3 regions of the Kineococcus aridisoli genome follow, and region 1 is predicted to be linked to each of the others. Evidence: riboswitches for the same ligand, from Rfam matches in the RefSeq annotation. Region 1 holds a riboswitch; each other region holds the start of a gene.

Evidence for each region. A riboswitch is a leader RNA that binds a small molecule or an ion and turns the genes downstream of it on or off. The one in region 1 is predicted to bind S-adenosylmethionine.
Region 2: linked by a shared signal. The riboswitch ahead of sfnG (dimethylsulfone monooxygenase SfnG) and the one ahead of ACRYM2_RS04670 (ABC transporter substrate-binding protein) in region 1 are both predicted to bind S-adenosylmethionine.
Region 3: linked by a shared signal. The riboswitch ahead of ACRYM2_RS13690 (acyl-CoA dehydrogenase family protein) and the one ahead of ACRYM2_RS04670 (ABC transporter substrate-binding protein) in region 1 are both predicted to bind S-adenosylmethionine.

Annotation. Positions count from the first base shown of each region.
Region 1 covers NZ_JBJLSF010000010.1:10,428-12,679, forward strand. Annotated here, with positions in the region: gene ACRYM2_RS04665 (GNAT family N-acetyltransferase) at 1-486, shown strand; gene sufU (Fe-S cluster assembly sulfur transfer protein SufU) at 1-7, shown strand, start outside; SAM riboswitch class I at 532-624, shown strand; gene ACRYM2_RS04670 (ABC transporter substrate-binding protein) at 802-2,252, shown strand, end outside.
Region 2 covers NZ_JBJLSF010000019.1:54,094-56,345, forward strand. Annotated here, with positions in the region: gene purH (bifunctional phosphoribosylaminoimidazolecarboxamide formyltransferase/IMP cyclohydrolase) at 1-798, shown strand, start outside; gene ACRYM2_RS07795 (DUF3017 domain-containing protein) at 854-1,096, shown strand; SAM riboswitch class I at 1,125-1,221, shown strand; gene sfnG (dimethylsulfone monooxygenase SfnG) at 1,233-2,252, shown strand, end outside.
Region 3 covers NZ_JBJLSF010000046.1:22,693-24,944, reverse strand. Annotated here, with positions in the region: gene ACRYM2_RS13690 (acyl-CoA dehydrogenase family protein) at 1-1,253, opposite strand, end outside; SAM riboswitch class IV at 1,311-1,421, opposite strand; gene ACRYM2_RS13685 (AAA family ATPase) at 1,627-2,252, opposite strand, start outside.

The DNA.
Region 1 (2,252 bases):
GTGCTGATCCGCGCGTTCGCCGACGCGGACTGGCAGCAGGTGTGGCCGTTCTTCGACGAGGTCGTCGCCGAGGAGGAGGTGTTCGCCCTCCCGCGCGGGCTGACCTCCGAGCGCGCCCTGCGGGCGTGGGTGGGACCTCCGCCCGGGTGCACGGTCGTCGCGGTCGAGGACGAGCGGGTCCTGGGCACGGCGAGGGCCGCGCCGAACCTGCCCGGTCCGGGTGCGCACGTGGCGACGGCCGGCGTCGTGGTCGCCCCGCACGCCCGCGGCCGCGGCGTCGGCCGCGCGCTGGCCGAGCACGTGCTGGCGCTCTCGCGCGAGCAGGGTTTCCTCGCGGTGCAGGTCGACGCCGTCGTCGAGACGAACGCGCCGGCCGTCGCGCTGGGGAAGGCGCTGGGGTTCTCCATCGTGGGGACCGTCCCGGAGGCGTTCGAGCACCCGGTGCACGGCCTGGTGGGCCTGCACGTGATGCACCGGAGGTTGTGAGCGGGTTGAGCGCGGGCACCCGGTGTGCGTATGCTCGCTGGGAGAACACCATCCAGAGCGGCTGAGAGACCTGGCTCGGCGACGTCGCAGCAACCCCCCGGCAACGGGCGCGGGTGCTTCCGCCAGGACCGATGGAGGAGAACCGTGAGCGCGAAGTCCCACGTGCCGATCCTGCGGCGGGTCGTCGACCTGTGCCGCACCTGCTCCACCGGCTGTCGCTGACCACGAGCACCACCCCCCACCGGGCCCGTGGCCCGGTGCGCTGCGGCCTGCGCTCGTGCGGTCGCGGTCCCCCTCAGCCCTCCTGGAGCCCCCTTGCGCACCCGCACGCCCCTGCTCGCCGCCCCCGCCCTGCTCGCGCTGTTCACCGCCGCCGCCTGCGGCGGGGGCGGTGGGGGTTCCGAGCCCGCCGCCGGCGACGGCACCCCGGTCCGCGGCGGGAACCTCCGGTTCGCCATCTCGGTCGACTCCGGCTGCATCGACCCCCAGCAGGTCGGCAACAACGACGCGCTGAACATCGGCCGGCAGCTGGTGGACTCCCTGACGGTGCAGAGCCCCGAGGACGGTTCCGTCCAGCCGTGGCTGGCGCAGTCGTGGGAGGTCAGCCCGGACGCCACGACGTTCACCTTCCACCTGCGCACCGGCGCCACGTTCAGCGACGGCACCCCCGTCGACGCGGCGGCCGTCAAGGCCAACCTCGACGGGATCGTCGCCCTGGGCGCCAAGGCCTCCCTCGGCTCGACCTACCTGGCCGGCTACACCGGCACCTCGACGCCGGACGCGCAGACCGCCGTCGTGACCTTCGAGCGGCCCAGCGCGCAGTTCCTGCAGGCGACGTCGACGATGAGCCTGGGGCTGGTGTCGCCCGCCACCACCACCGCCGATCCCGCCGCCCGCTGCGACGGCAGCGCGCTGGTGGGTTCCGGGCCGTTCACCGTCGGGTCCTACACCAAGGACAGCGAGGTGGTGCTGGACAAGCGCACCGGGTACGACTGGGGTCCCACCGGTTCCCGGCACACCGGCGAGGCGTACCTGGACACCATCACCTACCAGGTCGTGCCCGAGTCCAGCGTCCGCACCGGCTCGCTGCTCTCGCGGCAGATCGACGCGACCGCGGGGATCGCCGCGCAGGACCTGCCGCAGTTCGACGGCGACGGCTTCTGGACGCAGCGCCGCGCCAACCCGGGGATCCCGTACAACTTCTTCCCCAACTCCTCCCGGCCGCTGTTCTCCGACGTGCGGGTGCGCCAGGCGCTGTCCAGGGCGATCGACCGCGAGCAGCTCGCCGCCATCCTCAACCCCGGCGACGTGGCGGTCACCTCGGCGCTGTCGGCCTCCACGCCCTCGGCCCCCGACGACGCCGACCTGCTGGTGCACGACCCCGAGGGCGCGGCGGCGCTGCTCGACGAGGCCGGCTGGAGCGAGGGCGCGGACGGGATCCGCACCAAGGACGGGCAGCGCCTGACGTTCACCGTGACGTTCTGGCAGCCCGTCTCGGCGGTGCTCGAGCTCGTGCAGCAGCAGCTGCGCGAGGTCGGTGTCGACCTGCAGCTCAAGCAGGCCACCGTCGCCGAGACGAACGCCGTGCAGGAGTCCGGCGACTACGACGTGCTGTTCTACAACCTCACCCGCTCCGACCCGGACGTGCTGCGCACCGTGTTCGCGCAGAGCGCCCGCAACGTCGCCCAGCGCCCGCGCGGCGCCGTCGACGACGCGCTGGACCAGCAGGCCGCGACGCTGGACGCCGCGCAGCGCTCCGAGCTCGT
Region 2 (2,252 bases), on a different contig from region 1:
AACTACGTCGACGCCGACGCCGCCCTGCGCGCGGCCCACGACTTCACCGCCCCGGCCGTGGCCGTCATCAAGCACGCCAACCCGTGCGGCATCGCGACCGGCACCGACGTCGCCGACGCCCACGCCAAGGCGCACGCCTGCGACCCGGTCTCGGCCTACGGCGGCGTCATCGCCGCCAACCGCCCGGTCACCGCGGCGATGGCCGCGCAGGTCGCCGACGTCTTCACCGAGGTCGTCATCGCCCCCGGCTTCGAGCCGGAGGCGCTGGAGGTCCTGCAGCGCAAGAAGAACATCCGGCTGCTGCAGCTGCCGGAGGGCTACGGCCGCCCCCCGCAGGAGTGGCGCCCGGTCTCCGGCGGGATGCTCGTGCAGTCGCTGGACCGCATCGACGCCGACGGCGACGACCCCGCGCACTGGACCCTCGCGGCGGGCGAGGCCGCCGACGAGGCCGTGCTGGCGGACCTGGTCTTCGCCTGGCGCGCGGTGCGCTCGGTGCGCTCCAACGCGATCCTGCTGGCCTCGCAGGGCGCCTCGGTCGGCGTGGGCATGGGCCAGGTCAACCGGGTGGACTCCTGCCGGCTGGCCGTCGAGCGCGCCGGCGCCGAGCGCGCCCGCGGTGCGGTCGCCGCCTCCGACGCGTTCTTCCCCTTCGCCGACGGTGCGCAGATCCTCATCGACGCCGGGGTGCGGGCGATCGTGCAGCCCGGCGGCTCCATCCGCGACGCCGAGGTCGTCGAGGCGGCGGCGCGGGCCGGCGTGACGATGTACTTCACCGGCGCCCGCCACTTCGCCCACTGAGGCCGCGGTGCCCCCGGCCCCGGCCCCGGAACGGGTCCCCCCACCGGGCAACGCCGTGCTCGCGACCCTCGTCGCCGGGCTCGTCGCCGCCCTGGTGCTGACCTGGTTCACGGGACCGACGACCGGGGGCATCCTCCTCGGCGCCGACCTCGCGGTCGCCGCCGTGCTGCGGCTGGTGCTGCCCGTGCGCATCGCCGGGGCGCTGGCCGTGCGCTCGCGCGCGGTCGACGTCGCGGTCCTGCTCGTGCTCGCCGTCTCCTGCATCGCGCTCGCGGGGATCGTGCCGACACCCTCCTGACGCGCGGTGGCCTGGGTTACGCTGCCGGGGACCATCCAGAGCGGCTGAGAGACCTGGCTCGTCGACGCCGCAGCAACCGCACGCCCCGCCGGGCGCGCAGGTGCTTCCGCCAGGACCGATGGAGGAAGGCACACCGATGTCCCTGAAGTTCGCCTACTGGGTCCCCAACGTCTCCGGTGGTCTCGTCGTCTCGACCATCGAGCAGCGCACCAGCCACGACCCCGCCTACAACGTCGAGGTGGCCAGGGCGGCCGAGCGGGTCGGCTTCGACTACGCGCTGACCCAGGTCCGCTACCTGGCCTCCTACGGCGCCGACGCCCAGCACGAGTCCACCTCGTTCTCGCTCGCGCTGCTGCTGGCCACCGAGCGGCTGAAGGTGATCGCCGCCGTCCACCCGTTCTTCTGGCACCCCGGCGTCCTGGCGAAGTTTGCCGCGACCGCCCAGGAGCTCACCGGCGACCGGCTCGCGCTCAACGTCGTCTCCGGCTGGTTCAAGGACGAGGCCACGCAGCTCGGGGTCACCTGGCACGAGCACGACGAGCGCTACCGCCAGTCCGAGGAGTTCATCCGCCTGCTGCGCGGGGTGTGGAGCGAGGACGGCTACAGCCAGCGGGGCGACTTCTTCAACGCCACCGGCATCACCTTCCGCCCGCAGCCGAAGGTCCAGCCCGAGCTGTTCCAGGGCGGCAACTCCACGGCCGCGCAGGCGATGGCCGGGCGCGTCAGCGACTGGTACTTCATGAACGGCAGGTCGATCGCCGACGCCGCCGCGCAGGTGCGCGAGGTGAGTGCCCTCGCCGCCGCGAACGGACGCTCGATCAAGTTCGGGCTCAACGGGTTCGCCGTCGTGCGCGAGACCCGCGAGGAGGCCGGGGCGGTGCTGGAGGAGATCGTCGCCAAGGCCGACGTCGCGAAGGTCGAGGGCTTCGGCGCGGCCGTCCAGGAGGCCGGCAACGCCACGAAGGACCGCAAGGGCATGTGGGCCGACAGCTCCTTCCGCGACCTGGTGCAGTACAACGACGGCTTCCGCACCGGCCTGGTCGGCACGCCCGACGAGGTCGCCCGCCGCGTGCTGGCCTACCGGCTCGTCGGCGTGGACCTGCTGCTGCTGGGCTTCCTGCACGTCAAGGAGGAGGTCGAGGCGTTCGGCGAGCTC
Region 3 (2,252 bases), on a different contig from region 1:
GCCGGGTCGACCGAGGCGTGGGTGCCGATGTCCCACACGAACGGCGGCTCGGTGCCGTTGACGGACCAGTCGCCGACGATGCGCTGCTTGTAGACGACCGGGTTGTGCGAGGCGACGGTCCGGGAGTTGCGCCAGTGCCGGTCCAGGTCGCGCGCGCGGCTGGTGCCGGAGGCCCCGAGGGTGTCGAACAGCAGCGTCGCCGCGCGGGGCACGCTCCCGGAGAGCACGACCTGCGCCTGGGCGGTGCGGATCTCCGCCTCGACGTTGGCGGCGCGGTCCGCCTCGCCGTCGCGCAGGTGCGCGGTGTCCGCGGCGCCCTGGACGGCCTGCGCGGCCGCGCGCACCAGGGCGTGGGCGGTGAAGGCGATCGAGGAGATCTCCCCGGCGACCGAGAGGACCTGCGCGTCGTGGCGCACCAGCGGCGCCAGGCCGTGGGTGTAGGTGCGGGTGCGGGCGCGCACCTGGGCGGCGGTGTCGCGCTCGACGGCGGCGGCGATGCCGGCCTGCACGGCGAGCAGCACCAGCTGGTAGAGCGCGGTCTGGTAGCGGAAGCGGTCGGTGAAGGGCGCCACGTCGGCGGGGTCGACCTCGACGTCGTCGAGCACGAGGGTGCCGGTGCCGGTGAGCTGCTGGCCGAAGCCGTCCCAGTCGTCGGAGACGACGGCGCCGGGGGCCCCGACCGGCACGAGCACGGTGACGACCTCGTGCGAGCCGTCGGGCAGCGCGCGCCGGGCGGTGGCGTCGGTCCAGTCCGCGAAGATCGTCCCGGTCGTGTAGTACTTGCGCCCGCTGACGAGGGTGCGCCCGTCGCGCTCGGTGACCACCGTCTGCTGCTCCCCGGTGACCCCGTCGCCGACCTCGCTCCAGGCGTTGCCGACGAGCTCGCCCGCCGCGATGCGCGCGGTCCAGCGCGCGCGGTGCTCCCCGGCGGGCAGCGACAGGACCTGCTCGACCCAGGCGACGTGGCCGCGGAAGACCTGCGGCAGGTTCGAGTCGGCCTCGGCGACGTCGACGAGCACCTCGGCCAGCTGCACGAGGTCCAGGCCGTCCCCGCCCTCGGCGACGGGCAGGCGCAGCCGGCCGAGGCCCGCCTCGAGCAGGGCGCGGACGGCGGCGAAGGGCAGTTCGTGGTCCTGCTCGCGGGCCACCGTCCCGGCGGCCACCTCCCGCAGGACGGGGGCGAGGCGGGCGCGGACCGCGGCCAGCCGGTCGGCGGCGCTCGTGCGGGCGGGGTCGTCGAGGGTGGTGCTCACGGGGTTCCTCCTGGTCGTGGACGCGGCGGTGCGTCGGCCCGGGAGTGGTCGTGCGCTCGCTCGTCCTTACCCGTGCGTCAGCACCAGGTCAGGTCATCACCCGGGGCACCCCACGACGAGGAGGGTTGCCGGCCAGCGAGCCGGGGCTTGGCGCTGGCGCTCATGACCTGGCGCCAGCCAACCACGCGCGGGGGGCCGCGGTCCAGGGGTGCCCGCGACCCCCCGCGAGCACCCCTGCACCCTCCCGCTCCCCCGTCCCCGGTCCCCCGTCCCGGCCCCCCTCCGTCCCCGCGGCGGCACCCGTCCCCCCGGCGGGCGCCGCTCCTGCGCCGCGGGCGTGGCTCCCCTCCTGCCCACGCCCGCGGCGAGCGCGTCAGCCCCGCTCGCGCACCGCCGCGCCCTCGCGCAGGTCGACGACCCGCGGGGGCTGCTCGTGGGCGCTCCGGGCACCCTCGAGGACGTCGGTGATCTCGGAGCCGATGAGCTCGTGGCGCTCCAGCAGCGCGTCGCGCAGCGCGGCGACCAGGTGGCGGTTGCGCCCCAGCAGCTCGCGCACGGACTCCTTGCGCTCGCTGAGCAGGTTCTCCACCATGCGGCGGCCCTCGGCGTCCCCGAGCACCCGGGAGACGAGGTTGCCGTCGGCGAGGGCGCCCTGCTGCACGGCCGCGAAGGACACCAGCGTGCCGGCCATGCCCGCCGCGCCGACCATCTGCGCGGCCACCGACGTCGCCGACTGCAGGTCGCCGGCCGGGCCGGTGGACACGTCGCCGAAGAACAGCTCCTCGGCGACCTGGCCGCCGAAGGCGATGTCGATCATGCCGGCGAGCTCGGTGCGCGAGCGGGTGTAGACGTCCTCGGCGTCGCCGTGGGCGAGCAGGCCGAGGGCCTGGGCGCGCTTGACGATGGTGAGGACCTCCAGGCGCCGGTGCGGGGCGACCAGCCAGGCGACCGCCGCGTGCCCGGCCTCGTGGGTGGCGATGAGCCGGGCCTCGTGCTCGG